DNA from 3 places in the Bacillus sp. FSL K6-0138 genome. Region 2 is predicted to be linked to each of the others. Evidence: predicted binding sites of a transcription regulator. Region 2 holds the regulator's gene; each other region holds the start of a gene.
The links. The regulator Rex, encoded in region 2, represses fermentation and respiration genes when NADH is low (regulators of the CRP and FNR family bind a similar motif). The targets are predictions, from matches to a motif close to TTGTGAAATATTTCACAA.
Positions count from the first base shown of each region.

Region 1: the regulator Rex is predicted to act here: its motif matches at 6,679-6,696, upstream of MHB78_RS12855 (nitrate reductase subunit alpha).
Region 3: the regulator Rex is predicted to act here: its motif matches at 3,127-3,144, upstream of ric (iron-sulfur cluster repair di-iron protein).

Region 1 is NZ_CP150286.1:2,435,120-2,446,007, reverse strand. It holds gene MHB78_RS12875 (hypothetical protein) at 1-100, opposite strand, end outside; gene narI (respiratory nitrate reductase subunit gamma) at 225-911, opposite strand; gene narJ (nitrate reductase molybdenum cofactor assembly chaperone) at 908-1,450, opposite strand; gene narH (nitrate reductase subunit beta) at 1,469-2,938, opposite strand; gene MHB78_RS12855 (nitrate reductase subunit alpha) at 2,928-6,614, opposite strand; gene MHB78_RS12850 (DUF438 domain-containing protein) at 6,804-8,048, opposite strand; gene MHB78_RS12845 (DUF1858 domain-containing protein) at 8,032-8,289, opposite strand; gene MHB78_RS12840 (TIGR04053 family radical SAM/SPASM domain-containing protein) at 8,380-9,483, opposite strand; gene MHB78_RS12835 (Crp/Fnr family transcriptional regulator) at 9,592-10,059, opposite strand; gene MHB78_RS12830 (YwiC-like family protein) at 10,206-10,888, shown strand, end outside.
Region 2 is NZ_CP150286.1:753,570-764,457, forward strand. It holds gene thiL (thiamine-phosphate kinase) at 51-1,034, shown strand; gene tsaE (tRNA (adenosine(37)-N6)-threonylcarbamoyltransferase complex ATPase subunit type 1 TsaE) at 1,042-1,518, shown strand; gene tsaB (tRNA (adenosine(37)-N6)-threonylcarbamoyltransferase complex dimerization subunit type 1 TsaB) at 1,499-2,191, shown strand; gene rimI (ribosomal protein S18-alanine N-acetyltransferase) at 2,203-2,661, shown strand; gene tsaD (tRNA (adenosine(37)-N6)-threonylcarbamoyltransferase complex transferase subunit TsaD) at 2,651-3,676, shown strand; gene MHB78_RS04130 (ABC-F family ATP-binding cassette domain-containing protein) at 3,911-5,839, opposite strand; gene moaC (cyclic pyranopterin monophosphate synthase MoaC) at 5,992-6,504, shown strand; gene MHB78_RS04140 (redox-sensing transcriptional repressor Rex) at 6,501-7,148, shown strand; gene MHB78_RS04145 (twin-arginine translocase TatA/TatE family subunit) at 7,170-7,346, shown strand; gene tatC (twin-arginine translocase subunit TatC) at 7,353-8,117, shown strand; gene MHB78_RS04155 (YdiK family protein) at 8,154-8,333, opposite strand; gene MHB78_RS04160 (CPBP family intramembrane glutamic endopeptidase) at 8,333-9,067, opposite strand; gene groES (co-chaperone GroES) at 9,292-9,576, shown strand; gene groL (chaperonin GroEL) at 9,622-10,888, shown strand, end outside.
Region 3 is NZ_CP150286.1:2,420,457-2,431,344, reverse strand. It holds gene MHB78_RS12805 (nitric-oxide reductase large subunit) at 1-2,088, shown strand, start outside; gene ric (iron-sulfur cluster repair di-iron protein) at 2,348-3,061, opposite strand; gene MHB78_RS12795 (DUF1360 domain-containing protein) at 3,231-3,602, shown strand; gene MHB78_RS12790 (cellulase family glycosylhydrolase) at 4,065-5,549, shown strand; gene MHB78_RS12785 (YnfE family protein) at 5,683-5,943, shown strand; gene MHB78_RS12780 (GNAT family N-acetyltransferase) at 5,969-6,475, shown strand; gene MHB78_RS12775 (hypothetical protein) at 6,684-6,935, shown strand; gene ppsA (phosphoenolpyruvate synthase) at 7,317-9,929, opposite strand; gene arsC (arsenate reductase (thioredoxin)) at 10,276-10,701, opposite strand; gene arsB (ACR3 family arsenite efflux transporter) at 10,723-10,888, opposite strand, start outside.

The DNA.
Region 1 (10,888 bases), 1.7 Mb from region 2:
AAAACTGCTGCTGAGTCTGTCCTCCCGCACCCGGAGGCGGGCCTGGAGGAAATTGCTGGCGGTACGGATCATATATATCGAAATCATAATATGGGTACAATCAAAAACGCTCCTTTCTGTTTGTTTTTTTATCATATGATGCGACCGGAAAATGGGAGCTTGCCTATCAAGGATTTTAAGAAGAGAAAAAAATCCCTAAAGCCGAAACGGCTTTAGGGAGAATGTCAAATGCTTTTGCGCGGGGCGCGTTTTCGATAGACGACATAGCTTCTTGTCAAATATTTGAGCGGCATGCTGAACACGTGGACAAGCCGGGTGAACGGCCAGACGATGAAAACGGCGTAGCCCACGACGATGTGAATTTTAAACCAGAGCGGCACGCTTTCCATGAGCGAGGCATCCGGTTTGAACAAGAAGATACTCCGGAACCACGGTCCGATCGTTGTACGGTAGTCAAAGCCTTTTGAATCGATGTTTAAAAACGTTGACGCAAGTCCCGTCGCCATCATAAACAATAAAGTGACAAGGGTGATCAGGTCGCCGGCAGAGCTCGTTTTCCGGATCCGTTTATCAGCCGTTCTCCGGTAAGCAAGAATGATGAGTCCCGACAGTGCGGCAATGCCGGCAGGCAGGCCAAAGCCGATGGCGATTTTATGGTACATATGCTCTGATACGCCGATCGCCTCGTAAAGGCTTTCCGGTATTAAAATCCCCATCACGTGTCCGCCGATGACAAAAAAGATTCCCCAATGAAACAAACTGCTTCCTACCGCCAGTTTTTTCTTTTCGAGCATTTCGCTCGATTTGGCTGTCCAGCCAAACTGGTCATGTTGATAGCGGTATATATGCCCCCCGATAAAAACCGTCAGAACGATGTAGGGGAGAATGACCCAAAGTATTTGTTCGATCATGACTCTACAGTCCTTTCAACGCCGATTTCCGCCAATGCGATCAATAAACCGTCCAAAAGCGGAGCATAGATGCTCTCGTTTTCGAGAAGCTGCGATTTCAGCTCTTCCAGGTTTGATACATATTTTTGAAAGACGTCCTTGGCCTTATGAAGCTCGGCAACGGCAGCAAATTCAAGCATGAGCGGGAGGTAGTCCGGAAGTTCCTTGTCCGTCGGCTGAAACCCGGATTGCTGATACAGATCTTTCAGCTGCAATAGCTCGATTCCGCGCTCACGCTGTTCACCGGAGTTGAAATAGGTGACATAAAGGTTCGTTTTTTTGCCGAAATCAAATGTGTATACATACGTTTCAATCAATTCCTCCGGAGAATAAGCTTCCGCTTCTTTTAAAAATGCGAGCAGCCGCTCCCGCAGGTGCTCAGGCTGAATGTCGCTGATGAGGCTTTGCCAATCAGAGCGTTCCAGTCTCCATTCTTCATCAGGATAAGAGAGAAGATAGGAGAGGGCGGCGAAAACGGCCTGTTTATCTGTTGCATCCATTTTTGCTTCACTCCCGTTTTATATGTTTTGGCAGGAGCCGGGGCCTCCGGCAAATGACAATCCGCAGCTTCCTTGTTCCATATATAGGTCTGCCACTTCTTCGCGATGTGAGGTCGGAATGACGAAGCGGTCGTCGTACTTCGCGATCGCTAGCAGACGGTACATTTCTTCAATCTGCTGTTCTGTCAAGCCAGTAGATGCAATCAGGTCAGAATTCATCGGTTTATTTGTCTGGGTTGACCTCATGTACATGCGCATGACCGACATTTTCTTTAATGTAGTTCTGATATGGGACGTATCTCCGGCCGTCAGCAAATTCGCCAAGTATTCAATCGGAATTCTCATTTGATCGATGGCAGGGAAAATATCTTCCGCCGATTGGGCCGTTCCTTTTCCTTCAAACATGTTCATGATCGGGCTGAGCGGCGGAATGTACCATACCATTGGCAATGTCCGGTATTCCGGATGCAAAGGCAGCGCGATCTTCCAATCGATAATCATTTTGTAGATCGGCGATTTTTGTGCTGCTTCAATCCATTCCGCCGGAATGCCTTGGGCTTTCGCTTCTTCTGCGACAGCGGGATCATTCGGATCAAGGAAAACGTCCAGCTGTGAATGATACAAGTCTTTTTCATTTTCGGCTGATGCGGCTTCCTGGACTTTGTCGGCGTCATAGAGCATAACGCCGAGGTAGCGGATTCTGCCGACACAAGTCTCGGAACAGATCGTCGGCAGTCCGGCTTCTAAGCGGGGGAAGCATAGTGTGCATTTTTCCGCCTTGTTCGTCTGCCAATTAAAATACACTTTTTTATAAGGACATGATGATACACAATGTCTCCATGAACGGCATGCATTCTGATCGACGAGGACGATCCCGTCTTCTTCGCGTTTGTACATCGCGCCTGAAGGGCAGGAAGAGACGCATGCCGGATTGATGCAGTGTTCGCAGATTCTCGGAAGATACATCATAAAGACATCTTCAAATTCAGTTTTAATCGATTGTTCCATGTTTTGAACATTCGGGTCTTCAAGTCCTGTGATATGTCCGCCGGCGAGGTCATCTTCCCAGTTCGGGCCCCATTCGAGGTTCATGAAGTCTCCCGTAATGGAAGACTTCGGCCTTGCGACAGGCTGATGCTTTTTCTCCGGACTGTTTGTCAGCGTTTCATAATCATAGTTCCAAGGCTCATAGTAATCGTCGATCGTCGGCTGATACGGGTTGTAAAATAAATTCATCAGCCTTGTTGCTTTTGCGCCCGATTTCAGCTGGAGCTTTCCTTTTTTAAGCTCCCAGCCGCCTTTATATTTATCTTGATTCTCCCATTGTTTCGGGTAGCCGATGCCCGGCTTTGTTTCGACATTGTTGAAATACATATATTCTGCACCGGAACGGTTTGTCCATGTGTTTTTGCACGTAACGCTGCATGTGTGGCAGCCGATGCATTTATCCAGGTTCATGACCATTCCGATTTGCGCTTTAATCTTCAAGCCAATCGACCTCCTTCAATTTTCTGATCACGACATTGAGGTCGCGCTGATTTCCTGTTGGCCCGTAGTAGTTGAAGCCGTAGCTGAGCTGTCCGTAGCCGCCGATCATTTGCGTCGGTTTGACGTGGATGCGGGTCGGGCTGTTATGGGTGCCGCCGCGGTTGTTCGTCAGCTTTGTACCAGGTACGTTGATATGTCTGTCCTGGGCATGGTGCATAAACGCCATTCCTTTCGGGATGCGGTGCGAGACGACAGCGCGGGCGACGACGACTCCGTTTCTGTTGAAGCATTCGATCCAATCGTTATCTTGAATATCGGTTTCAGCTGCATCGTCCTTATTCATCCAAACCGTCGGACCGCCCCTGAAAAGGGTGAGCATCGGCAGGGAGTCAAAATACATGCTGTGAACCGACCATTTATTGTGCGGCGTTAAATAGTTCAAAACGATTTCTTTGCCTTCTTGCGCCGGGCGCTTGTTCAAGAACGGGCGATGGATGAGGATCGGTTTAAACGTCGCCATGTTTTCGCCGAATTCTGTAATCATTTCGTGATCGAGATAAAAAGACTGTCTGCCGGTCACTGTTCTCCACGGGATCAGCTTTTCAACATTTGTCGTAAATGGAGAATAGCGGCGTCCGCCTTTTTCAGACCCGCTGAAAGCAGGGGAGGTGATAACGGTTTTCGGCTGAGCCGTTATTTGCTCAAAAGTAAAATGTTCTTCTTCCCGCTCCTCAGCTAAATCTTTCAATTCGAGATTCGTAATTTTTTCAAGCGATTCCCACGCTTTTACGGCTACCTTTCCGTTTGAAGTAGACGAAAGGGTCAAAACGGCTTCAGCGGCCTGTTTCGCATCATTGATAATCGGACAGCCTTTTGCCACGGTGTCTTCGGTTACTACTCCGAGTATTTTTTTCAGGGAGTTGTATTCCTCTTCGACTGACCAGTTCATTCCTTTTGTACCGAAAGGCTGTTTGACGACATTTGGCCCGAGCGCCGTCATTTTATTGAATATCTGTTTGTAATCGCGTTCGACGACATGAATTTGCGGCATCGTTTTTCCTGGAACAGCCGCGCATTCCCCTTTGCTCCAGTCTTTGATTTTCCCCAATGGCTGAGCCATTTCCTGAGGAGTGTCGTGAAGGAGGGGAGAAGCGACTGCTTCTTTCACCGGATTCATGTCGACTTCCTCGGCTAATTCGGAGACCGCTTTGGCCAATGCTTTAAAGATATCCCAGTCGGATTTTGCTTCCCAAGGAGCCGAAATCGCCGGATTAAACGGATGAATGAACGGATGCATATCCGTGCTGCTGAGATCGTGCTTTTCATACCATGTGGCCGCAGGCAGCACGATGTCAGAGTACAGGGCGGTGCCGGCCATTCTGAAGTCGAGATTGATCAACAGGTCGAGCTTGCCTTCAGGCGCTTCGTCCCGCCAGGTGATTTCATCCGGCCGGATGCTGTCATGATCCTCATTCATTAACCCGTTCGTCGTGCCGAGCAAATGCTTCAGAAAATATTCGTGGCCTTTGCCGGAGCTTGAAATTAGGTTCGCTCTCCAAACGAAAAGGTTTCTCGGAAAATTCTTTTCATTGTCAGGGTCTTCAATCGCAAATTTGAGCTTTTTATCCTCAAGCTGTTTGGCGATATAGGCTCCGACTTCTTTAGCGTTTTCGGCACCTGATTGCGCAGCTTCCTCGTATAAATCAATGCCGTTTTTTTCGAATGTCGGATACGACGGGAGCCATCCGAGCCTTGCCGCCAGCACGTTATAATCGGCATGGTGCTTATAGCGTGACGATTTGACGATCGGGGAGGCGAGGCCTGTGACCGGCTCATCTTCGTAGCGCCACTGGTCAGTGGCAAAATAGAAGAATGAAGTGCCGTTTTGCAGCTTTGCAGGGCCGCCCCAGTCTTTTGCCATGGCAATCGTCTGCCATCCTTCGGCCGGGCGGAGCTTTTCCTGGCCGACATAGTGGGCCCATCCGCCGCCGTTGACGCCTTGCGCGCCCACAAGGAGCACGAGATTCAATACCGCTCTGTAAATGGTGTCAGAGTTGAACCAGTGGTTAATACCGGCGCCGACGATAATCATTGAGCGGCCGTCTGTATCGATGGCGTTTTGCGCGAATTCTCTTGCGATTTTGACCACCTGGCTGCGATCGACGCCTGTGATCTGTTCCTGCCAGGCCGGTGTGAACGGTTCTGGATCATCAAACGACTCGGCAGCCTGCCCGCCGATCCCGCGGTTGACGCCGTAGTTTGCGAGCGTCAGGTCAAACACGGTGGAGACAAAGACTTCCTCGCCGTTCACATTCATTTTTTTGATCGGAAGGGGTCTTTCAAGCACTCGGTTCCCATCATGGGAGAAATAAGGAATTTTGACCGTGCCGATCATATCTTCTTTTCCGAGCATGGAAAGCCGCGGAGAAATCTGCTTTTCCGTATCTTCATCAATCATGCGCAAATTCCATTTTCCTTTGCCGTCCCAGCGTGAGCCCATCGTTCCTTGAGGTATGGCGAAATCGTCTGTTTCTTCATCCCAGACGGCCGGTTTCCACTCGTCATGTTCAGTTATGCGGCCAATGTCTTTCGCATGGAGAAAACGGCTAGCCGTAAATTGTCCGCCTTCTTTTTTCAACGTCACCAAAAACGGAAAATCCGTATATTGTTTCGCATAGTCAATAAAGCGCTTCGTCTCATTGTTGACGTAAAACTCCTGCAGGATGACGTGTCCCATTGCCATTGCAAGCGCTCCGTCGGTTCCTTGTCTAACGCTCAGCCAGTCGTCGGCAAACTTTGTCGATTCCGCATAATCGGGGCTGATGGAAATCACCTTCGCACCTTTGTATCGGGCTTCGGCCAAAAAGTGTGCATCAGGGGTTCTCGTAAGCGGGACATTTGACCCCCAAGTCATAATGTAGCCGGAATTGTACCAATCGCTGCTTTCCGGCACATCCGTCTGATCTCCCCAAATTTGCGGGGATGCGGGAGGGAGGTCGGCATACCAGTCATAGAAACTGAGCATCGGACCGCCGATCAGCGACATAAAACGGGAGCCGGCTGCATGGCTGAGCATAGACATAGCCGGAATCGGCGAGAAGCCGACATTGCGGTCAGGTCCGTATTTCATGACGGTATAAAGGAGGGAAGCCGAGATCAATTTGAGCACTTCTCCCCATTCAGCCCGGACAAATCCGCCTTTTCCCCGCGCCTGTTTATAGGCTTTTGCTTTTTCGGGATTTTCGACGATCGATTTCCATGCGTCTAAAGGATTGTTGTGCTTGCTTAGAGCTTCCCGCCACATGTTGATAAGCACGCCTCTGACATACGGGTATTTCACGCGGAGCGGGCTGTAAATGTACCAGGAAAAGCTGGCTCCCCGCGGACAGCCGCGCGGTTCAAAGTCAGGCATATCAGGACCTGTTGAAGGATAGTCAAGGCGCTGGCCCTCCCAGGTGACGATCCCGTTTTTCACGTAAATATTCCAGCTGCACGACCCTGTACAATTGACCCCGTGGGTCGAACGTACTACTTTGTCGTGCTGCCATCTTCTTCTGTATACATCTTCCCAGTCCCGGTCTTCATAAGAAGTCTGGCTGTGTTTATTGGAATGATGCTCGATCGGAGAGAAAAAGTTTAATCTCCTGAGAATTGGGCTCGTTTTCTTTTTCTTCATTGCGGTTTCACTCCTCTTGAGTCAGTGGTGCTACTTCCACTATATACGGAGGAAGAACGGCACCTTGTTAACTTTGTCACAAGGTTGATGCATTTCACAAAGTTGTCACAAAAAATAAGAGAAAGGAAGAGGGGAGGAGGGAACCCGAAAAAAAGCCCGCTTTCTTTTAATATAGAAAGCGGACCGATCTTACTCTTCAGAGCTTAATATTCTTTTTTCCCCTGAAATGTCTTGAATCGGGGCGATGTTTTGGGTGAATTCCAGTGTGCCGACGTACTTGCCGTTTTCGTCACGGACGGCAAAGTAGCGGATGTAAACGTATTTGTCTTTGAATTTGATCCAAAAATCTTCTGCATCTTTTTTGCCCGATTTAAAATCGTCGAGAAGTTTGTTGACGATGTGGACGCTTGCCGGCGGATGGCAGTTTTGCACGGTTCGGCCGATCACGGCTTTTGTCCTGGCGAAAATCCGTTCTTTGCCGTGGGAAAAATAACGGACAACATCATGTTCGTCGATAAACGTCAAATCAACGGGGAGATGGTTCAGCATTTGTTCAAGCTGTTTAACGGATAAGATGCCGGTGGGGAGGCGGACGTATCCGTCACCGGCTTTTTCATTTGCTGTATTGAGCTGATGGCGTTCAGGTTTCCACTCGGCTTCAGGCTCTGTCAGACAGTAGCCGATGTCGCCGCTTTCGGCCGCTATTTTCAGCCATTCGTCTTCAGTCAATGTCCGAAGCGCCATCGGCAGCAGAATGTTCTCTTCCTTATAGATCATCTCTGTGCCTTCCTTTATGATAAAGCCGAGCTCGCGGATGATGTCGTCTTTTTTGTCAGACGTGTAGTTTTCCAATAGCGCTTTCGTTTCTTTAATGCTTTTGCGGATGAAGTCATCAATCGCCCACATCACTTTGCTTGGGCCTGTGATGCCGTACCTTTCAAGGTAGGGGAAGAGCAGATTTTCCTTTTTGCTGTAATGCTTGTCAACGTCGGCCAGCAGATTTAAATCGCTGATCAGCTTCAAAATGTTTTCTCCGCTGTCTTCTTTTTCGAATCGTTCCAAATGAAGCTGGATTTTAAAATTCAGCAGGAGGTCGATTTCTTTGTTTTCCTTTATAAATGTATGAACCGGGTGGCCCGGCATCTTGTCAGCCTCCGGCTTATGAATGTGTTCGATCGATCCTTTAAAAACGTCCGCATGAACGGAACACAGCTTTTGGATCTCTTCAGGCGCGATGCCTTCTTCTTTCATTAACGCCTGTTCCAGATGGGCGATCTCCTCCGGATCGACCGAGCCGAAAGCTTGCTGAAATCGTTTTTTTACTTCATCATAGGGTGTTCCTTTATGAAGGGCGATGATGATGTCTTTCAGCTGCTGCATTCTTTCATTTGATAAGTCTTGCTGAATTTCTCTGTTGTTAATGATTTCGCTCATTGTTCGTCTCCTCTCCAAAAACAGGTTCAAAACCGTGTTCCCTTAATGCATCCAAGACGTGCGCCAAGTCGATTTGTTTCAGCCGGGCACCCTTTGGGATCGTCATGATGCGGCCGGCAGTTTCAAGCATTCCAGGCTTTGAGATGTGATCAAAACCGATGTCTTTCATCAAGTTTTTCAGCTCAGGATGCAATGTGCAAAGGTCGTAGACCGAAGCGTTTAAATTCAATGTCTTGTTCAACAGGAATCACATCCTTTGAAATTGATGATCATTCTCATATATAACGATAATACAAGTGCACCAAAGTCTTTGTGATCCAGGTCACATTTTCTAGCGCAATGCCTTCGGAATATAGATGCAGCTCGGGTCGCTTTCCAAATAATCGCCGGTCAATGCATAGGCGCGTGAACGTGATCCGCCGCAGACATGCCGGAATTCGCAGATTCCGCATTTGCCTTTATATCCGTCGGGGTTTCGCAACTCTTTGAAAACGGGCGACTCCCGGTAAATCTCTGACAGCGGCTGTTTTCGGACGTTTCCGGCTTTTACGGGCAATAGGCCGCTTGGATATACATCGCCTATATGGGAGATAAACAAAAAGCCGTTTCCGTCATTGACGCCTTTAGGCGCACGCCCTAATCCGCCGATCGCGTCAATTTTGCCTTTTTCAAGCGCATCCTCATAGCGGATCTGAAGATCGGGGTCTTTGGCCTCCCGCATTTTTTGCTGGATGACAACCCGTCTGTAGGGCTGGGCTGCCGTTGTTTTAATATCAAACGGTGCTTCCTTTGCCAAACGGCTGAGCCAAAGAAACACTTTTTCATGTTGTACGGCTGAAATCATGTCATCCCGATGGGCACGTCCGGTCGGAACGAGGAAAAACACGCTCCACAGCACACAATTCAGTTGTTCAATCAGCTTTGCCATTTCCTCCAAATAATCGATGTTATACGTTGAAATGACGGTATTGATCTGCAGCGGAAGATTGAATTCATGAATGTATCGAATCGCTTTCATCGTTAAATCAAAAGAACCGTCTGTTCCTCTAAAATGATCATGGATCTTGCGGTTGGGTCCGTCTAAGCTGAACGCCCAGCGGGATAAGCCGATATCTTTGGCGGTTTTGATGGCTTCCTTCGTCACATTTGGCGTCGCGCTCGGCGTCATGGAAATGCGGACGCCTTTTTGGACGGCGTATTGAATGATGTCAAAGACGTCCTCCCGCATGAGCGGATCACCGCCGGTCAGCACTAAAATAGGATTGTTCATCAAGTAGATTTCATCGATTAACGCTTTTCCTTCTTCAAGCGAGAGCTCCCTCGGGTCGCGATAGTGTTGCGCCGAAGCCCGGCAATGGAGGCATTTCAGCTCACAGGCTCTTGTCAGCTCCCAAATTACGATAAACGGAGCCTCATGAAAATTGCACTGTATCATCTGTCATCTGTCCTTTCCTTCACATTCGAGTCCATCGTATCGGAAAAAGAGAAGCAGAAATGTTAAGTAGATCACATCTAAAAGGGGAGAGAAGGGGAGAAGCCCTTCTCAATTGGCATCTTCCGGGGCGGAACGGAGGTAGCGCAAAAATAATTGATAGGAAAAGTATAAATTTTGCTGGAGAAGTTTGAGAAAGTTCATTTGCAGTTGGTGATTGTACGTCATCATTTTTTTGAATATCGTAAAAGGAATTTCAAGCACAGCGGTGTCAGCGGCAGTTTTAACAGAAATAAACGGAGACAAAAAAGGTTCTCCCTTTTGATCAATGGGAAATACATCGCCTTTTTCCCACTCGGCGATGATGCGGGATTCCTCGGGAAGCCTTTTGTCCGCAAAATAAACTTCACCTTTCAAAACAAAATAGACGGATTGAGAATGCAGAAACGATCGGCAAGGACGGGACGATCCGATATCGATCACTCTTCCGTTTTTCAGAAGCCTTTTAATGATGGGAAGAGGAACTCCCAGAAACATAGGAAGATTTTTCAGAAATAACAAGTGGTCAAACCGGTCCATTGATTGTCCTCCTTCTATGTAGGTAGCTACAGTATAGAGCGGCAGCCAGAAAAAGGCAGTGATATAATTCACACTTGTATGAAAAATGTCACTCTCTGGCAGGCATAAAGTTTTTATAATGGAAGAGAAGGAAGGGAGGACTTTTTATGAAAATGTTGATACCAAAACAGCATGGTGCCTGGGCAATGCTTGTGATTCCTTTTCTCCTCGGAGTGATCGGCGGGGGAATGCATATGCGGCATATCCCGCTGTTTGCCGGCTGGCTGTTTCTGTACCTTGCCGCTTTTCCCGTCACGATGATGGTGAAAAAGAAAAAGACCGCTTTCTATCAAAAATGGGCGGCTGTCTACAGCATACCGGCCTTGCTTTTCCTGCTGGCCGCAGTATGGACGCTTCCTGAGCTTGCCTGGGTCGGATTGTCTCTGTTTCCGCTTTTTCTCGTCAACCTTTACTATGCGAAAGGAAACAATGACAGGGCGCTCCTGAATGATGTCGCAGCGATCATCGTTTTTGCATCCGGGGGGCTTCTCGGATATTGGGCAGGGGCGGAACATCTCGACGGCTGCGCATGGTTCGTTTTCTTCCAGTCGATTTTGTTTTTTGTCGGTAGCGCCTTTTACGTAAAATCGATGATCCGCGAGAAGAAAAACAAGCGGTTTCAATATTATTCATGGGGCTATCATGCTGCACTGCCTTTTTTATCTTTGGCTTTTGGAGCGGGCTGGGCGGTTATTGCTTTTATTCCGAGCAGCTTGAGGGCATGGTATTTATACGGCAAAAAGCTTACAGTTAAGAAAATCGGCATCCTTGAGTTGCTGAATGCCTGTTT
Region 2 (10,888 bases):
TGTTAGTGTTTTTTATTGCCGCTTTAAGCACTAAAGGAGCATGTTATCTTATGGATGAATTTGAGCTGATACAAAGGATCACGCCGCGCTCTCTTTTTCACAGGGAAATCGAAATCGGTATTGGAGACGATGCCGCTGTTTACGAATCAAAAAAGGGATACCAGGAAATCGTTTGTGTCGATACGATGGTAGACGGTGTTCATTTTCTTTCGTCACATTCAACGCCTGCTGATATCGGGTATAAAGCGTTGGCTGTCAATATTAGCGATATTGCAGCAATGGGGGGAATCCCAAAGTTTTACCTTGTGTCCATCGCTGTTCCGTCAGGCTGGCGCGAAGCCGATATTGAGGCGATGTATGAAGAAATGAACAAACTGGCGAAACTATACCAAATGGATGTAATCGGCGGTGATACGGTATCGACTCATGGACAAATGGTCATTACGGTTACGGTGATCGGTGAAGTCGAAAAAGGAAAAGCGTGTTTGCGAAGCCATGCCAGACCGGGAGATATCGTCTTTGTGACAGGAGAACTTGGTTCATCAGCAGCAGGGCTGTCATTTTTATTGGGAGAACTATCTGCAGAGGATGAGCGTCTCATTGAGCATTTTATTGAGCGGCACAAAAGACCTGTGCCACGTGTCAAAGCCGGTTTGATCTGTTCCCGTTATCAAAGCGTTGCGCTTAACGATATCAGTGACGGACTTGCGAGCGAATTGAATGAAATTGCTGAAGCAAGCCGTGTTTCCATAGACATCTATCAAGATTTGATACCAAGATCTTCGGATTTACATAAGCTGCGTTCAGAATGGGAAGAGTGGGTCTTGTTCGGCGGCGAGGATTTTGAGCTTGTCGGTACGATTTCAAGCGATCAATGGGAGCGATTTGACCGGGAATGCACAAGCTGTGGAGTGCCCGTTTACAAAATCGGCGCAGTCAGCAGATCCGGGGAGGCAAACGTGTTCTATTATCGAGGGCAAGACCGCATTCTCCTTGAGAAAAAAGGCTATAATCATTTTAGACAAGACAGGTGACATAAAGTTGAAAACATTGGAATGGAAAACGACGGAACCCGAAGAGACAAAGAGCATCGCTAAGCTTACGGCGCGCTTTGTTCAGCCAGGGGATGTCATTACATTGGAGGGCGATCTCGGAGCCGGAAAAACGACTTTTACAAAAGGCTTTGCTGAAGGCCTCGGGATTCAGCGGGTTGTCAACAGTCCGACCTTTACGATCATAAAGGAATACCGGGAAGGTGCTCTTCCGCTGTTTCATATGGACGTTTACAGAATGGAAGATGAAACAGAAGACCTCGGTTTGGATGAATATTTTGAAGGGGAAGGGGTCTGCCTTGTCGAATGGGCCCATTTGATCGAAGAGCAGCTTCCCGAAGAACGCCTCGAGGTTGTCATCAAAAGACTCGGCGGAGATGAGCGGAAGCTCACTTTGACGCCAAAAGGCAATCGGTACGAAAAACTTTGCAGGGAGATAAGCGAACATGACGACACTAGCAATTGATACATCTAACCTGACGCTTGGCGTTGCGTTAGTCCGGGACGGAAAGGTAATTGCCGAGCACATATCACACCTGAAAAAAAATCATTCCGTCCGGGCGATGCCTGCGATTGATGAATTGCTTCAGGAGTGCGGCCTGGAGCCTTCTGATCTGAGCAAAATCGCAGTTGCGAAAGGGCCTGGATCTTATACCGGAGTGCGCATCGGCGTCACGATAGCCAAAACGCTGGCCTGGTCGTTGAACATTCCCGCGGCATCAGTTTCGAGCCTGGAAGTGTTAGCCGCCAACGGCCGTTTTTTCTCGGGCGTCATCTGTCCGTTGTTTGATGCAAGGCGTGGACAGGTTTATACAGGATTGTACCGCTATGACGACAATAACAGGCTGGAGACCCTGGAAGGCGATCAAAATATTCTGCTTGAAGATTGGCTGAAAAAGCTGAAAGACATTGAGCAGCAAGTGCTGTTTTTAGGAAATGATACAGATATTCATAAAGATATGATCGAAAAGATGCTCGGTAAGCAGGCGGTGATCGGAGGCGCTTCCCTTCACCTCCCCCGCCCTTCCGAATTGGCCTTGATCGGGGAGCGGAAAGAGCCGGAGCCAACGCACGGCCTTGTGCCAAACTATGTCCGTTTGGCAGAAGCGGAAGCCAAATGGCTGGAAAAACAAAAATAGCGGGTGGAGCCATGAATACTCAAATGGTCATACGTGACATGAAATCAAATGATGTCGATCAAGTGTATGAAATCGAAAAACGCTCTTTTTCGTCCCCTTGGAAAAAAGAATCGTTCTATCATGAGCTCCATCACAATATGTATGCTCATTATCTCGTCCTCGAAGTAGAAGAGCAAATCATCGGATACTGCGGGATCTGGATTGTGCTGGATGATGCGCAGATTACGAACATTGCCGTTTTGCCTGAATATCGCGGGCGCCGTTACGGAGAAGAGCTTTTAAAAGCCGCCATGAAACTGTGCCTGATGAAAAAAGCAGCTCAGCTTTCTTTAGAGGTGAGGGTGTCGAACCATATCGCCCAAAGCTTATATCGAAAACTCGGTTTTCAGCCGGGGGGAATTCGCAAAAATTATTATACTGATAACGGAGAAGATGCTTTATTAATGTGGGTGAGACTGAATGAATCATAAAAAAGATTTGTATGTATTGGGAATTGAGACAAGCTGTGATGAAACCGCTGCCGCCATCGTAAAAAACGGTAAAGACATTATAACAAACGTTGTAGCGTCGCAAATTGAAAGCCACAAACGTTTTGGAGGGGTCGTTCCGGAAATTGCGTCAAGACACCACGTAGAGCAGATGACGATCGTGCTTGAGGAAGCTTTTTCACAGTCAGGCATGTCTTTTGACGATATTGATGCAATTGCGGTAACTGAAGGCCCCGGGCTTGTCGGCGCATTGCTGATCGGCGTAAACGCAGCGAAAGCACTGAGTTTTGCCCGCAAGATTCCGCTTGTCGGCGTTCACCATATTGCAGGCCATATTTATGCCAACCGGCTTGTCCAAGAGCTTCGCTTTCCGGCGCTTGCTTTAGTCGTCTCAGGCGGGCACACGGAGCTTGTGTATATGAAGGAACACGGTTCATTTGAAGTGATCGGCGAAACGCTCGATGATGCGGCAGGAGAAGCATACGATAAAGTAGCCAGAACGATGGGACTGCCTTATCCGGGAGGGCCTCATATTGATAAGCTCGCGCAAAAAGGCGAAGCCAACGTACCATTGCCGCGGGCCTGGCTTGAAGAGGGCTCATATAACTTCAGCTTCAGCGGCCTTAAATCAGCGGTGATCAACACGCTTCACAATGCCTCGCAAAAAGGGGAAACGATATCGCCGGAGGACTTGTCCGCAAGTTTCCAGGAAAGCGTCATCGACGTGCTCGTAACGAAAACGAAGCGGGCTGCCAAGGCTTACGGAGTCAAACAGGTTATGCTTGCCGGAGGAGTTGCGGCAAACAAGGGGCTTAGAACGGCCCTTGAAGAGACATTTTCCGCATATCCGGACATCGAGCTGCTCATTCCGCCGCTTTCGCTTTGCACAGATAATGCGGCTATGATTGCAGCGGCAGGAACCGTCGCTTTCGAAAAAGGAATCAGGGGAAAATATGATATGAATGGCCAGCCCGGCTTGGAGCTGACATCTTACTAAAAACCTCACACACCGTGAGGTTTTTTTAGTTATTAACAGCTTGTTAACATATATCCACAGGCATGTTAATAATATTAAAAAACCTGTTATATAGAAGTTTTTTTACTTGTTAATAATGTGAATAAATATTATGTTTTTTGTGGATATTGTGGGTAAATCGCTTTCTTTCTTGTAAACAAAGGGTTTGTTTTGTGGATAAAAAAGCCGCTTCATCGATTGAAGCGGCTTTGATCTTTATTCTTCTGTAGAAAGTGCTTCCCATTCGGATAATAAGTGCTCAAGTTCGTTATTCAGGCGCTCGTTTTCGGAGTTGATCTCCTGAACCTTTTCGTGGTCTTGAAAGACGTCGGGTTCGCAGAGCAGCTCCTCATTTTGTTCAATTGTTTCTTCGATGGCCGTGATGCGCGTTTCGATTTCGTCTATGCGGCGCTGCCGCTGCCGCTCTTTTCTCTTCCATTCCTTTTCTTCTTCATAGCTCCGCTTTGTTTTGGCCTTATCTGCATCAGGTTTGCTTTGCTCGTCTGTATTTTGCTTTTCCAGTGCTTTAAGCTCAAGCTGCTGGGCCTTTTTTTCCGTATAATAATCGTAGTCTCCTAAATATTCTTCCACTTTCTCAGGTGAAAGCTCGAATACTTTTGTTGCAATGCGGTTGATAAAATAGCGGTCATGGGACACGAACAAAATCGTTCCCGGATAATCGATCAAAGCATTTTCCAATATTTCTTTGCTGTCCAAGTCAAGATGGTTTGTCGGCTCGTCAAGAATGAGAAAATTGGCTTTTTGAAGCATCAGCTTCGCGAGCGCGAGCCGTGCTTTTTCGCCGCCGCTCAGGGCGTGAACAGGCTTTAAGACATCGTCTCCGGAAAACAGGAAATTCCCGAGGCATGTTCTGATATCTTTCTCATTCATCTCGGGGTAGTCGTCCCAAAGCTCGTCAAGCACGCGCTTGGACGAATGGAGTTCAGCCTGCTCCTGGTCGTAATAGCCGATCGAGACGTGTGAACCGGTTGATATCGTGCCTGTAAGGGGTTTAAGCTTTTGAATCAGCGTTTTTAAAAGGGTTGATTTGCCTACTCCGTTAGGGCCGACAAGGGCCACGCTTTCACCGCGCGAAATTTGAAAATAGAGCGAGCGGAGGAGCGGAGGCTGATCTTGGTAGCTGACCGTCAAATCCTGAACGCGCAGGACGTCGTTTCCGCTTTGCCGGGCAATGTCAAAACGGAAGGAGGCCGATTTTTCGTCGCCGAGCGGTTTATCCATGACGTCCATCCGTTCAAGCTGTTTGCGCCTGCTTTGTGCGCGTTTTGTCGTTGAAGCCCTCGCCAGGTTTCGGTCGACGAAGTCCTGGAGTTTGGCGATTTCATCCTGCTGCTTTTCATACAGTTTCATTTCTTTTTCAAGCTGTTCAGCTTTTAATTTCAGATAATCGCTGTAGTTTCCGATGTATTTTTTGCTCCTGGAGCGGGATATTTCGTACACCTGGGTGACAACCTTATCAAGAAAGTACCTGTCATGGGAGACGATGAGTATCGCTCCGCTGTAGTTTTGCAAATATTGCTCAAGCCAGGTAAGCGTATCGATGTCAAGGTGGTTCGTCGGTTCATCGAGAATGAGCAGGTCAGGTTTGGCCAGTAGCATTTTTCCGAGAGCGAGCCTCGTTTTTTGTCCTCCGCTTAAATCCTGGACGCGCGCGGTGTCGCCGTATCCGGCAAATCCGAGACCATGGATCACGGATCTGACGTCGGCTTCATATTGGTAGCCGCCCTTATCTTTAAATTCCTGCTGCAGTCTGTCGTACGTTTTCATTAACGATTCAAGCTTGTCGGGTGCAGCATGCGCCATCTGCTCTTCGACTGAGCGCATCTCTTTTTCCATCGCTTTCAGATGATCGAATACAGTCAGCAATTCTTCTTTTATTGAAAGCTTTGAATCGAGTCCCGAATGCTGATCAAGGTAGCCGATTGTTAAATCCTTCGGCTTGATGATGTCCCCTTTTTCATAAGAAAGCCTGCCGGCGATAATTTTCAAAAAAGTCGATTTTCCGGCTCCGTTGCGCCCGACGATCGCAATCCGGTCCCGGGATCTGACTTCCAGCTTTATATTCGTTAAAATGGAATCGGCTCCAAACGATTTTGAGAGCTGATTGACTTGTAAAATCATCATGATTTATTTCACCTCTTGTTTGCTATTTTTAGTGTAGCCTATCAGATAGCAGTCAGCAAACAATTAAGCGGAGTCTGGAAGATTTTAACCAAAAGGAAAAGACAGATTGAAAAAAATAGTGTATGATCTTTAGTAAGGAGAGTTTTATAATGATGAACCAATTTACGCATTTTAACGAACAAGGCAGAGCCAAGATGGTTGATATAAGCGAAAAGGAAGCTTCAGTGCGAACTGCTGTAGCTTTCTCAAGCGTGTCTATGAAAAGAGACGTGCATGAAAAAATCAAAAACCAGGAGATGGGGAAAGGCGATGTGCTGGCTGTGGCTCAGGTGGCAGGAATCATGGCGGCAAAACAAACGTCCGACATCATCCCGATGTGCCATCCGATCGCTCTGAAGGGAGTCGACATCGCCTTTCGATGGGAAGAAAAAGACCAGAACAGCATCCTGCATATTCAGTCAACCGTCAAGACAAAAGGGAGCACAGGTGTGGAAATGGAAGCGTTAACGTCAGTTTCCGTATGTGCGCTGACCGTCTATGACATGTGCAAGGCTGCGGATAAGGGAATGGTGATAGGACCGACCTATCTCGCTGAAAAAACAGGCGGGAAAAGCGGTGACTATAAAAGGGAAAAAGCTGATGTAAACATGGAGGATCGTTTATGAACTTGGATCATTCAAAAATTCCGCAAGCGACAGCTAAGCGGCTGCCGCTATACTATCGTTTTTTAAAAAACCTTCATGCATCCGGAAAGCAGCGTGTTTCATCCGCTGAATTGAGCGATGCCGTAAAAGTCGATTCTGCCACGATTCGGAGGGACTTTTCATATTTCGGTGCACTCGGCAAAAAAGGCTACGGCTATAATGTGAATTATTTGCTGTCCTTTTTCAGAAAGACGCTCGACCAGGATGAAATGACAAACGTAACGCTTATCGGCGTAGGAAATTTAGGGACAGCCTTTCTCCATTACAACTTCATTAAAAACAACAATACGAAAATCTCAATGGCTTTCGATATCAATGAAAGCAAAATCGGAAAAGAAGTCGGAGGCGTTCCCGTTTACGATTTAAATGACCTTGAAAAGCATTTGACAAACGATATTCCCGTCGCGATTTTGACGGTCCCGGCCCAGGCCGCCCAACCTATTACGGACAGGCTTGTTGCGCTCGGTATTAAAGGCATTCTCAATTTTACGCCGGCCCGTTTGAATGTGCCGGAACACATTCGAATTCATCATATAGATTTAGCGGTTGAACTTCAGTCATTGGTATATTTTCTGAAGCATTATTCAATGACAGAAGAAAAATGACGGAAAGGGGGAGGCTTTTACATGCCGACAATCGGTCCTGGAAGCTTTATTTTAATCGTTATCTTGGCGATTCTGATTTTCGGTCCGCAAAAACTTCCTGAACTGGGAAAGGCAGCAGGCAAGACGCTAAGGGAGTTTAAAAACGCAACAAGAGGTCTGGCAGACGACGAAAGCGAAAAAAAGAAAGAAGATCAGTAGGATGGGATGACATTGATGAAGGGAAGAGAAATGTCGCTTCTGGAACATATTATTGAACTGCGAAGACGGCTCGTGTTCATTGCCTTCTTTTTTGCCGTTTTTGTCATGGCGGGCTTCTTTTTGGCTAAGCCGATCATTCTTTATTTGCAGCAGACCGATGAAGCGAAACTGCTGACGCTGAACGCGTTTAAACTGACCGATCCGCTCTTGGTATACATGCAGTTCGCTGTCATTATCGGCGCTGTGATGACCTCGCCGCTTGTCTTGTACCAGCTGTGGGCTTTTATCAGCCCGGGGCTGTATGAAAAAGAACGCAAAGTGACGCTAAGCTATATTCCTGTATCGATCATACTTTTTTTAGGCGGCATTGCTTTTTCTTATTTTATTTTATTTCCGTTTGTCGTTGAATTTATGACGAATCTTTCCGATGATCTTAAGGTGAATCAAGTCATCGGGATTTATGAGTATTTTCAGTTTTTAATACAGCTGACGCTTCCTTTCGGCTTATTGTTTCAGATGCCTGTGATCATTATGTTCATTACAAGGCTCGGTTTGGTGACGCCCATGATGTTGGCTAAGATCAGGAAGTATGCATACTTCTTTTTGTTCGTCATCGCGGCGTTCATCACGCCTCCTGATATGTTGTCCGATTTTATGGTGGCAGCGCCTCTTTTGATCCTGTATGAAATCAGCATCATCATTTCGAGAATTTCCTACAGGAAAGCGCAGAAAGCCGTCATTCAGGAAGCCAATCAGGCATTTTTAAAATAAAGGGCCATCTCTTTTTGAGAGAATGGCTCTTTTTCTTTATTTTTTCCGCTTTGAAAGGGCGAACATTTTGAAGGAAATGCTGATGTTATAGGCGGCGAACAGCATCAGGAGAATGGTGTAGAACGACCACATATTCCCCGGAGAGGTCGCTGCCAGATACGTAAACAGCACGCCCGTCAAAAAATACATCACGCCCCAAAACACCGGGCTTCTCATCATAAAAATCCTCCGATAATCAGCTGCACTTTTTCAACCCGTTCCAAATAGTCCTGAATCTGGCCCTGAAACGTCTGCATGATCACGACAAACGTATTCATGGCGACGTGGGCAAAGATCGGCACGATAATCCGGTTTGTCCTGACGTACAAAAAAGCGAATGTGAAGCCCATTGCCGCATAGATTAAAAAGTGTGAGAAATCTATGTGGACAACCGAGAAAAGGACGGAGCTGAACAGAGCAGCGATAAAGAAATTCGTTTTTTCATATATAGCTCCGAAAATGATCTTTCTGAAAATGATTTCTTCCAGAATGGGGCCGAACACAGAAGAGACGATGACCATGAGCGGCAATGCCTGAATCAATTTCATGATCATTTGCGTATTTTCCGACTCGGGATTGGCCCCGAATAGCGTCATTTCAATCATGGCAGCAATTGACTGAGCAAAAATCGCGAGAAAAACGCCGCCGACCGCCCAGGCTACCGATGCCCCAATCGATGCTTTCGGCCTGTTTCGAAGCGTTGTTTTCGGCACTGTCCTTAAAATCAGCAGCACGATGACGAGACAGAGCAAAAAGGCAATGACTGACCATACGCTTGTCAGCGTCAGCTTTGCTTGAACGGGAGTCTGTCCTTTTCCTACGCCGAGCAGGTAAAGCAGAGGCACGCCGACGATGGACGACAATTGCATGAGGACGTATGTCAAAATAATAAACCAGTATTGTTTTCTCAAGCCGTATGTACTCCTTTTCTAGAATCTAAAGCAGACTACATTTATTGTAACACACTCTTATTAAATTATCGGATGGGAAAGGGAAACGGAAACTTGCAAGCGCAAAAATTTTTAGACTTATCACTTGAAATTGCCAGGGAGATTCTTTATTATAAGAATTGTGTTAGCACTCAATGAGTGTGAGTGCTAAAATTACATATGAAAATATTGAGGAGGTTGTTTCATTGTTAAAGCCATTAGGTGATCGCGTTGTCATTGAGCTCGTTGAGTCTGAAGAAAAAACTGCTAGCGGAATCGTACTTCCTGACTCCGCAAAAGAAAAACCCCAAGAGGGTAAAGTAGTTGCTGCCGGTTCAGGCCGTGTATTAGAGAGCGGAGAACGCGTGGCATTAGAAGTAAAAACAGGCGACCGCATCATCTTCTCAAAATATGCCGGTACTGAAGTGAAATATGAAGGTACTGACTACTTAATCCTGCGTGAAAGCGACATTTTAGCTGTTATCGGCTAAGTCTTAAATAAAATCTTTATATAATCCTGAGGAGGTTCGAATCACATGGCAAAAGATATTAAGTTTAGCGAAGAAGCCCGCCGTTCCATGCTGCGCGGTGTAGATGCATTGGCTGATGCTGTAAAGGTAACATTGGGACCTAAAGGACGCAACGTCGTTCTTGAGAAAAAATTCGGTTCTCCGCTTATCACAAACGACGGTGTAACCATCGCGAAAGAAATCGAGCTTGAAGATGCGTTCGAAAACATGGGTGCAAAGCTTGTTGCTGAAGTTGCCAGCAAAACGAACGACGTTGCCGGCGACGGTACGACAACGGCGACTGTTCTTGCTCAAGCGATGATCCGCGAAGGCCTTAAAAACGTAACAGCCGGAGCTAATCCTGTGGGCGTCCGTAAAGGAATCGAGCAGGCTGTTGCAGTAGCGGTAGAAAACCTGAAAGAAATCTCTAAACCGATCGAAGGCAAAGAGTCTATCGCACAAGTTGCTTCTATCTCTGCTGCTGACGAAGAAGTCGGAAGCCTGATCGCCGAAGCGATGGAACGCGTCGGCAACGACGGTGTCATCACGATCGAAGAATCCAAAGGATTCACGACTGAACTTGAAGTTGTTGAAGGTATGCAGTTCGACCGCGGATATGCGTCTCCTTACATGGTGACTGACTCCGATAAGATGGAAGCGGTTCTTGAGAACCCGTATATCCTGGTCACTGACAAAAAAATCACAAACATTCAAGAAATCCTTCCGGTTCTTGAGCAAGTCGTTCAGCAAGGCAAACCATTGCTTCTCATCGCTGAAGACGTTGAAGGCGAAGCTCTTGCAACGCTTGTTGTCAACAAGCTCCGCGGAACATTCAATGCAGTGGCTGTTAAAGCTCCTGGATTCGGCGACCGCCGCAAAGCGATGCTTGAAGACATCTCTATCCTGACAGGTGCCGAAGTGATCACAGAAGATTTAGGCCTTGACCTTAAATCAACTCAAATCAGCCAACTGGGACGCGCTTCTAAAGTCGTCGTTACGAAAGAAAACACGACGATCGTTGAAGGCGCCGGAGATGCTGAGCAAATCGCGGCACGCGTCAACCAAATCCGCGCTCAAGTTGAAGAAACAACTTCTGAATTCGATAAAGAAAAATTACAAGAGCGCCTTGCGAAACTTGCAGGCGGCGTAGCTGTCATCAAAGTCGGCGCTGCGACTGAGACAGAACTGAAAGAACGCAAACTTCGCATCGAAGACGCCCTCAACTCTACTCGCGCTGCGGTAGAAGAAGGAATCGTATCTGGCGGAGGTACAGCTCTTGTCAACGTATACAATA
Region 3 (10,888 bases), 1.7 Mb from region 2:
TACATGGGGCCCGATTATACGGCAGAAGCCCTGAACATTTATACAAAAGGGATGCAGGACTTTAAAGCGCAGGAGCAATATGGAAAACGCTTTGAAAAGCTTTCCGATGAAAAGCAGTCTGTGATCCGCAGTAAAGTGATCAGTAAAATGAGAAAAAACCGCTATAACAAAGATTCCGACACATTACAGCTGACTCAGGCCCAAGTCTACGGACTCGAAAAAGTGCGCACTCATTACCGCAAAGTATTTACAAAAGGCGATGGCTGGGGGCTTGAGTCTGGTTTGATCAAGGAAAGCCATATGCCTGACCGCAACAGAGCTTGGATTTCGGGCGGGGATCAGATCAAACAGGTTTCTGATTTTATCTTTTGGACGGCCTGGCTGTCCAGCACATTGAGGCCCGGGGATGACATCACCTATACAAACAACTGGCCGTATGATGAAGAAGCCGGCAATACGATGTCATTTGCCGCGGTGTGGTGGAGCGGCGCCAGCGTTACGATTCTTATTTTATTTGTCGGCATCATCTTATTTGTGTTTTACCGCTACAAGCTTGGAATGAAGGAGGCTTATCAAGAAGGGAAATTCCCGGCCTTTGATTTGGAGAAGCAGCCGCTCACTTTATCGCAAGTCAAAACAGGGAAGTATTTTGCCGTTGTTTCCCTGCTGTTCTTTGTTCAGGCCATGCTGGGGGCATTGCTTGCCCACTATTATATCGAGCCTGACAGCTTCTTTGGCATCGATTGGATCAGAAATCTGCTTCCATTTAGCATCGCCAAAGGGTACCACTTGCAGCTTGCAATCTTTTGGATTGCGACCTCATGGCTTGGCATGGGAATTTTTGCGGCTCCGCTTGTCGGCGGCAGGGAGCCGAAAAGACAAGGTTTACTCGTCGATATTTTGTTCTGGGCGCTGATCTTTCTTGTCGGCGGCTCGATCGTCGGAGAATGGCTCGGTGCGAAAGGCTATTTGGGGAACAATTGGTTTTTATTCGGCCATCAAGGAATGGAATATATTGAACTGGGCCGATTCTGGCAGATCATACTCGCACTGGGCATGCTGATTTGGCTGTTTATCGTCTTCAGGGGCATTAAGCGCGGCCTTAAAAAAGAGACGGATAAAGGCGGTTTGATTCATTTGCTGTTTTATTCATCAATCGCCATACCTCTGTTTTACGGCGCCGCCTTTATGTTCAACCCCGGTACAAGCATCACGATGTCCGATTTTTGGCGTTGGTGGATCATCCACTTATGGGTGGAAGGGATCTTTGAAGTGTTTGCCGTCGTTGTCATCGGCTTTTTGCTGGTACAGATGAATTTGGTGACGAAAAAGTCAACCGTCAGAGCGCTTTACTTTCAGCTGATATTGCTGTTGGGAAGCGGTGTAATCGGAATCGGACACCATTATTATTACAACGGCTCATCAGAAATATGGATCGGGCTCGGTTCGGTTTTCTCCTGCTTAGAGGTTATTCCGCTTACACTGCTCGTCCTGGAAGCTTATGAACAATACAAGATGATGAGGGATGGGGGGCATCATTTCCCTTATAAAGCAACATTCTGGTTTTTAATTTCTACGGCCATATGGAATCTGGTCGGTGCAGGCGTATTGGGCTTTTTAATCAACCTTCCTGCCGTAAGCTATTTTGAACACGGCCAGTTTTTAACGCCTGCCCACGGACACGGGGCGATGATGGGAGTATACGGTATGTTCGCTATTGCCGTTTGGCTGTACACATTGCGCAATATCGTCAAACCTCGTGCATGGAATGATAAATGGCTGAAAATCGCATGCTGGACACTGAACATCGGCTTGTTCGGAATGGTCTTTATCAGCTTGCTTCCGGTCGGCTTTCTTCAATTGAAAAAAGCATTTGAAGAAGGATATTGGAGCTCAAGGGCGCCCGGGTTTTTGCAGCAGGACGCAGTTCAGACGCTGCTTACATGGCGTGCTGTTCCAGATACCGTCTTTTTGATCGGTATTGTGCTGCTTCTGATTTTCAGCATCAAGGCATTGTTCCATCTCCGCAAGCCGACGCATCGGGAAGGAGAAGCATTGCCTGTAAAAGACATTGCGTCAGAGGATTAAAAAACCTTGATCAAGCTGTCGAGATTTTCTCGGCAGCTTTTGTTTTTTCTAAATGATCCAAAGTGTAAGTTTCAATACGATGATCAAAAAGAATTTGTCTCAAGAGGAACATAAGGAGAAGATTAAAAAAAAGCCAGACAAAATAATAGAGCGAAGCTTTGCAGATGTAAAACAGCTGCATGGGCTTCGCTACTACAAGATTTAGGGGAAAACAGAATGTGACAGAGCAAGTGCTTCCCCCATAATAGACTTTTCTTTTCTATTGCTTTGCTTCGGCCTCTAAACGAGGGAACAAAATATTATTTTCTAAATGAATGTGCTGAAAAATGTCTGTTTCCAATTCATCGAGTTTTAAGTAAGTCAGTGTATATGTCGTGCAGGCCCCTTCAGGAAGGGAATAGTCATTGGTTGCTTTTCTGAGCTCTTTCAAAATATTTCCGCAGGCCTCATGCTCTTGTTCAAGCACATCGATCGCCTTTACTGCTTCAGCTAAGTGCGCTTCTGACTTTGTTTCTTCGTAAGATTTGATTTTCGGAAAGATCTGTTCTTCCTCCTGAATCAAATGGTGCTCCAATTCAGCCTTGAGCTGATGAAACAATTGGTGAACTTTGGCCAGCTCCGGATGATGGGTGCCGTGGACGCGGTATACCTTTGTGACAAAGCCTGACAGTTCAGGAAGCACTTCAAACAAATAAGCATGGTGGGTCTGAACCACATAATCAATCAACCGGGAATAGGAGGCTTCGTTCCAATTTGTTTCTTTTTCATTTAACTCTTTCGTCTCCTGGTATAGTGCATTGATTTTTGATAATACTTCTTCAGCGTTTAAATTTTGTTCTTTAATGGCTTCTGCGATCGGACGGTTCCCGCCGCAGCAAAAATCAATTCGATATTCCTTTAACAGCCGGCTGGCTCTTGGAAAACGCGCAACAATATCACCGGTTTTCGTTGTTTGATCAAAGATTGTATCCATTATAAAACCTCCTGATGCTTATAATGATGTTCCAGGTTAAATGTATCGCGATTACAAAGAGAAATTCGTGATCTACATCACATTCCGAAAAAATCGCATAAAGCGCAATAAGTCAAGAAGAATCGGGAATACCTAAACATAGACACTTTCGTATAATTGGAGGCTCAGGATGGAGGATATATCGTGGCTTACGTATGTGATGCTGATTCTCGCCAGCTATCGGTTAACCCATTTGATTGTCTTTGACAAAATCACAGAGTTTATCCGAAAGCCGTTTATGAAGAACAAGAAAATCATCGATGAAAAAGGCCATGTCGACGTGAAAAAAGTACCCAAATCAAACGTCGGCTATTTGCTGAATTGCTATTGGTGCGCAGGGATTTGGTGCGCAATTATCATCGGTCTCGGCTATCTGCTCATTCCGAAAGCGAGCACCCCGGTCATTTTTATTTTGTCGATAGCGGGCGCACAGGCGATCCTTGAAACATTTGTCGGAATCGGAACGAAGCTCATCGGATTTTTAGCTGACGTAAAGAAATAACGTTGTAGCAGGTTGATTTTATTTTTTGTCTTTAAAGCGTCACAAAATATAGGTGAAAAACATGGCGATTTTTTGGAGCTTTATTCCTAAAAATCGTTTTTTCATTCAATGAAGTATCCTGAACTGTATTCATAAAATTAAGAATATATAGAAAATAAATGTGGGAAGTCCTGTTCGTTTCGTGTTGAACGTTACATTAAAATAGCATTCTGCCCTCCTCATCAATACGAAAAGAGGAAATTGATAGATTTTCAAGACCTTAAAAACAAGCAATATGGTTGATGGACGATTAACGAAAAGATTTTTAGAATCAGGATCGTGCCATAAACGTGAAAAGGAGGGAGAAGCACCCGTAAAACGGCATACTTTTAAAATTTTCATTTTGGAGGGAAAAGAATGCAACATGTCAAACGTTCAATTATTGCATGTTTTGCGATAATAGCGCTCGTTTTCAGCGGAGCAATGGCGCCAGCGGCAGCAGCCGCTTCCAAAACGCCGGTTGCCGCAAACGGCCAGCTTAAGATTAAAGGTACTCAGCTCGTCAATCAAAGCGGAAAAGCGGTCCAATTGAAAGGGATCAGCTCGCACGGTTTGCAGTGGTACGGTGATTATGTCAATAAATCGAGCTTAAAATGGCTAAGAGATGACTGGGGCATCAATGTCTTCCGTGCAGCCATGTACACGGGTGAGGGCGGCTACATCGATAATCCGTCCGTTAAAAACAAAGTCAAAGAAGCTGTTGAAGCGGCAAAAGAACTCGGCATCTATGTCATCATCGACTGGCATATTTTAAGCGACGGCAACCCGAATCAAAATAAAGCAAAGGCTAAAGAGTTTTTCAAAGAAATGTCGAGCCTTTACGGAAATACGCCGAACGTCATTTATGAAATCGCCAACGAACCGAACGGTGATGTAAACTGGAACCGCGATATCAAGCCGTATGCGGAAGAAGTGATTTCAGTGATCTGCAAAAACGATCCGGATAACATCATCATCGTCGGAACAGGAACGTGGAGCCAGGATGTCAACGATGCAGCAGATAATCAATTGAAAGACGCCAATGTCATGTATTCGCTTCACTTTTACGCAGGAACACACGGCCAATCTTTAAGAGATAAAGCGAATTATGCACTGAGCAAAGGCGCTCCGATTTTCGTTACCGAATGGGGGACAAGCGACGCTTCCGGAAACGGAGGAGTATACCTTGACCAGTCTCGGGAATGGCTGACATATCTAAACAGCAAGAAAATCAGCTGGGTCAACTGGAGCCTTTCCGACAAACAGGAATCATCCGCCGCTTTAAATCCTGGAGCGTCTAAAACAGGAGGGTGGAAGCTGTCTGACTTATCTGCCTCAGGAAAATTCGTAAGGGAGAATATCCGGAGCTCTCAAGATAACTCCGGCTCACAAGACAGCCCTGATTCCGGCTCAAAGGACAAAGATAACTCTGATTCAAAAGACAAAGGAAACTCTGATCAAAACAGCGGCAAACAGGGAAACAGCGTCGCTGTACAATACAGAGCGGGGGACGGGAATGTGAACGGCAACCAAATCCGCCCGCAGCTCAACATTAAAAACAACAGCAAAAAAACGGTTGATTTAAAGAAAGTGACGGTCCGCTACTGGTATAAAGCGAACGGCAAAGGACAAAATTTCGACTGCGACTACGCTCAAATCGGCTGCAGCAACATTTCTCACAAATTCGTGAAATTAGCGAAATCCGTAAAGGGCGCAGATACGTATCTTGAACTCGGTTTTAAAAACGGAACGCTCTCACCGGGAGCAAGTACCGGGGAAATCCAGATCCGCCTTCACAATGACGGCTGGAGCAATTACGCACAAAACGGCGATTATTCCTTTACAAACTCAACAACCACTTTTAAAAATACTAAAAAAATCACATTGTATGAAAACGGCAAGCTGATTTGGGGAACAGAGCCTAAATAAGTCTAACGGACACCGATATGGTGTCCGTTTTTTCAGTCCGGCATGTGGTATGATAGAGGAAGATTTTTGTAAAAGGGGATACGGGCGGAGCAAAACAGGAACATTAGAATAGAAAGGACGGGTGACCAGGAAAATGAATGAAACGTTAAAACAGTACATGCTGCTGGTCAAAGAAAACAGCAGCTTGATCAACGGACCGGATTATCCGGGTAAGGAAAAAGACGTTCGAAAACAAAAGGAACAAATCGACGCTTACGCGAAAAAGCTGCAGCAAGGCTTTTCTACAGATGACGACTACGACGAATTCGCCGATGCGGTGATCAAGTGCACATACGGGGATATTTCATTAGAAGAATTGGAAACGGTTTATAATGAACTGATTTCTCCGTCATAAGCAACTTCTAAGGAGAGGAAAACCGATGAAAGACATCGTTTTAACGACTGAGAGGCTCACATTGCGAAACATGACAAAAAAAGACGTTTGCAATTTGCTGGAGATTTTTTCTGATCCAATCGCAATGGAATACTATCCGTCGACAAAAGATGAAAAGCAAACGATCGAATGGATCGCTAAGATGCTAAACAATTACGCAAAACACGGCACAGGGCTTTGGATCGTCGAGCATAAAGAAACGGGCGAATTTTTGGGACAATGCGGCATCGTTCCGCAGGAAGTCGAAGGCGTCCGCGAAATGGAACTCGGCTATTCGTTTGCAAGGCGCGTCTGGGGAAACGGCTACGCAACTGAAGCCGCCGCAGCATGTAAACGGTACGGATTTAAAAACATGAACGTTCAAAAACTCGTGTCTTTAATCGACGTTAACAATCTGGCTTCCAGAAAAGTTGCCGAACGGATCGGCATGACGCCGGAAAAACATATACGTAAATGGGGGAAAGAAATTGTTGTGTATGCGGCGGGAAAATAAAATATCAAATTGGCTTTTCACCGATTGCAAGATGAAGAACTCATAAACAGATCGTTTATTAATTAAATGTAAAAATATGTTTAATTTTTGAATTTTTTCTCAATCCTACACAATATGACAAATTTTTCATCCTCGCAGTGGTAATATCAAGGTGTCTATTAAATGGACAAGCATTTAATAGGTAAAAAACGAAAAGGGGATGTGTGTTATGTTTAAAAGCAAATTCAAAAAAGCAGTGGGAGCTTTGGCAGTTGCCGGGGCTTTGTTAGTATCCGGATTACCTGCAAGTGCAGCACCGGATTTAACTCCGATTCGGGACAAATATCCAGATGCATATCAATTCCAGTGGAACGGCAACGGCACTGTAACTGTTTTCTTTAGAGACAGTAACGGCAAATCTTATTCTAGAACATATACATGTGTAACAGTTATTGATGGAACTTGCTACGTATATAAGTAATTAAATCGTAATTCATTCTAAATTTTGAAATTCCGTCTCAATTTTCTAGTATACTTAATATTTCGAGACGGAATTTCTCTTACAAGTTTAACTTCCGAGAATATATATTATGTAAACTAGAATGAGATTTGAAAAGAGAGGTCAAATTGATCTTACTGTTCTGTTTTGTTGACAATTGCGCCGTTTTCTCATGTGTTACCCATCTTACTAATCGTTTTGGTGTTCTCGTTTTCTTCTCCAGCCGCTGTAATACCAGTGCAGCTGACACCACGCGCAAACATGCGGATAAAAATGTAAGAACTCTCCGAATCCGGAGAGTTCTTTTTATGAGTGATATTTGTTGATTTTGTTAATAAGGCTTTTATGTGCAATAGACAGCCATTATAATATTTCGATATAGCCTTCGGTTCCATGCACGCGAATTCGTTGTCCATCTTTTATCAGTTTGGTAGCATTCTCTACTCCGACAACGGCTGGCAAGCCGTATTCACGTGCGATAACTGCTCCATGGGTCATCAGGCCGCCGACTTCGGTGACCAGGCCTTTGATGGATACAAACAATGGTGTCCAGCTGGGATCCGTAAAGGCGGTGACCAAAATATCCCCATCTTCCAGGTCAGCATCTTCCATGTTTAAGATGACACGCGCTCGTCCCTCTATCACTCCGGAAGAAACAGGAAGACCTGCAATAGCTTCGTCCGGGAGATTCTCTCGTTTGTACTCACCTGCAATGATTTCGCCATCAGACGTGATAACGCGCGGTGGAGTTAGTTTTTCGTATAATTTGTACTCGTCTTTACGTTTGCTGATGATCTGGTAATCTACTGTATTTGTGCGTACGGCTTCGTGAAGTTCTTCAAAAGTGAGATAGTATATATCTTCTTTTTCGAGAATAACGTCCGCTTGTTCGAGTTTTTCGGCTTCTTTCAGTAAAGCCTGCTTATAAACGAAGTAGCGATGAATCATGCCGTATTTTGGATATTCCCGATAGCCTATGAAATTCCTGATGAGGCCGATCATTCGTTTAGTTTCTTTGGCTTTTTGCTCACCATCCGGCAATTGCTTCAATCGCTCTACTATTTCTTGTTCTTTTTGCAAAGCCGCACGCCGCCCTTGTTCAAATTTCCGATGGCTTTCATTAGGTTCAAAGTTTTTGATGTTACCCAGAATCAGCGGGACAAGTGTAATTGGTTTTTCGCTCCATCGGGTTTTCGTAATATCGATTTCTCCGGGACAACGCATTCCGTATTTGCTGAGATAATCATAGATCGCGTCTCGGGTTTCGCGTCCGCCGTCCAACTTAGCCAATTCATCCAAAAAGTTATCATCTTTTACATGTTGTAAGTAATCAATTACCTCTGGAAAAGGACGAATCACATCTGCGACATTGAGTAGCGCCAAGCCCATTTCTGAAGTAATATTGTTTGGTACAGATTGAGAAAGCGCATCTGCTGCGTTTTTTTCACCTAACCACTCGTTCATTTTTTCGTTGATCCATGATGAAGCATTCATGGCTGTCATAATTACACCAAAGCTTTGTGGATCAGATAAACTCTTCTTTAATTGCTGGATATCTTCCAGAATAAAATCAAACAGATCCGTTCCTGATTTTGTTTGGATTTTTTGTTTTAACTCTTCTATCGATGTTTGACTGCGTTTAATCAAATCAGAAACGATTGTCGGATCGTAGTCTTTTAATGTTTGATAATCCGCAGGCGGCATACTTTTTGTGTTTTTACCGGGGCCCATTTCTTTTTCATCATTTGGTAACTTTTTTATAAAATCTCCTCGCTCTAGCACGGTCACGAGTGCGTCTTTTATGAGCGGATCGGATTGTCCAAGTTTTAATATAGTTTCTCTGCTGGCAGGTGAAGCCAGCAGAGGTGCAACATCAACAAACAACCTTCCGCCAGCTATGCGCATGTTTGCTGAAGTCGTTAATAGCCAAAAAGACAATCCCAATGGTTTCATGGGGGCTGTCATCATTTGTTGGTGACCAACAGATACATAAACGTGATTTTCCTGATCATCCGCTTCAGGGATCGGGTATAAAGTTGTGATCGGCCGGCTCTGGACAATATAAAATGTATCATCGGCCAAACACCATTCGATATCTTGCGGCTGGCCGAAATAAGATTCGATTTGTCTTCCGATGCGTGCCAGTTGTAAAATTTGCCGGTCAGTAAGTGTTTGCGTCTTTTGCTGATCGGGATCGATCTGCTTTGTCTCCGTTCCGCCTTCTTTTCGTCCATAGACCGCCAATTTTTTGGTTGCGATCCTCTTCTCGACGATTTCCCCTTTCTGTACTTTATAACAATCGGCAGATACCAAGCCGGAGACCAGCGCTTCTCCAAGTCCAAAACCGGCATCGATGGATAGCAGCTTTCGGTTGGAAGTAACGGGATCAGCGGTAAATAAAATCCCTGAAGCCTGCGGGAAAATCATCTTTTGGATGATAACGGATATATAAACTTGACTGTGGTCAAATCCATTTTGCATACGGTAGATGACCGCGCGGTCCGTAAATAGGGATGCCCAACATTTGCTGATGTGCTGCAAAATTGCTTTTTTGCCGATGACATTTAAATAGGTGTCTTGTTGACCGGCAAAAGAGGCATGCGGCAAATCTTCAGCAGTCGCACTAGAACGCACGGCATAAGCATGTTCATCGCCAAACTGGGAGAGATAGTGAACAACTGTTTTCACAACATCGGAAGGAATTTCTACTTCCATAATGGTTTTTCGAATCTTCCTGCTGATTTCACCAATTTGATCCCGATCTTCCACTTTTAGCTTGGTCAGTTGATCCAACAACGTTTGGAACGTTTCATTTTGTTTGATTGCTTTTTGATATCCTGCTGTTGTGACACAAAATCCTTCTGGCACTTGTATTCCTTGAATTTTTGATAATTCCCCTAAATGTAACCCCTTTCCCCCAACGAGCAAAAGCTGTGTTTTTTCCATTACGTGAAAACCGAGAACCAAAGAACTCATTCTCCATCTCTCCTTCGAAAAAAAATTTGACAAGAGCTTTCCGGCATGGTACAATTAAAATGTAAGATAGGATACTTATGCTATTTGACGGAAAACAAACGTAATCTGATTATATCATCGTGTCTGTTTTCGTGCAATATAAAAAGAACCTGGTAAAAACGTCCAGGTTCTTTCTTAATTTCGCGCTATCATTAGTCACAGCAAAACTTGGTTCGAGCCGACAAGCGGAAAAAAGACTGCTTCAATATTACTTTCGAAATGGACAGAATGTTAATGTGATGGCAATGGAAAAGTTGTTGTAAAACCAAATGAAAGGCCCTTCAAAACAGAAGGGCCTTTCATTTTTTTATTTTCCCGCGGTCGCAAACCGCTTGATTCTTTCTTCAATTTGATCCCGAACCCGCTGGAATACAGCCCATTTCTCTTTTTCAGTTCCTGCTGCTTTGGCTGGATCATCGAATCCCCAATGATCACGTTTGACGTGCGGGGGCGTCATTGGGCATTTATCGTTGGCATCGCCACATAATGTAACGACAAAATCAGCCTTGTTTAAAATTTGAGGATCAATCATATCTGAAGTTTGGTTTGAAATATCTATTCCTGCTTCCTTCATTGCTTTTACGGCATTCGGATTTAAACCATGGGCCTCAATTCCAGCCGAATATACATTGTATTCATCGCCTAAATATTTTTTGCCAAACCCTTCTGCCATTTGACTTCGACAAGAATTCCCTGTACACAAGAAGTAAATCGTCTTTTTTTCTTTGCTCATTTTTTTCATCCAACCTTTCGCTCATTGTGCTTTGACATTTGAACCATAGTATTTCTTGCGCAGCCAAAGAGCAACGTTCACCAATCCAATCATAACCGGCACCTCAACTAAAGGGCCGATAACCGCTGCAAACGCAGCACCCGAGTGAATGCCGAATACACCGACAGCCACCGCAATTGCTAATTCA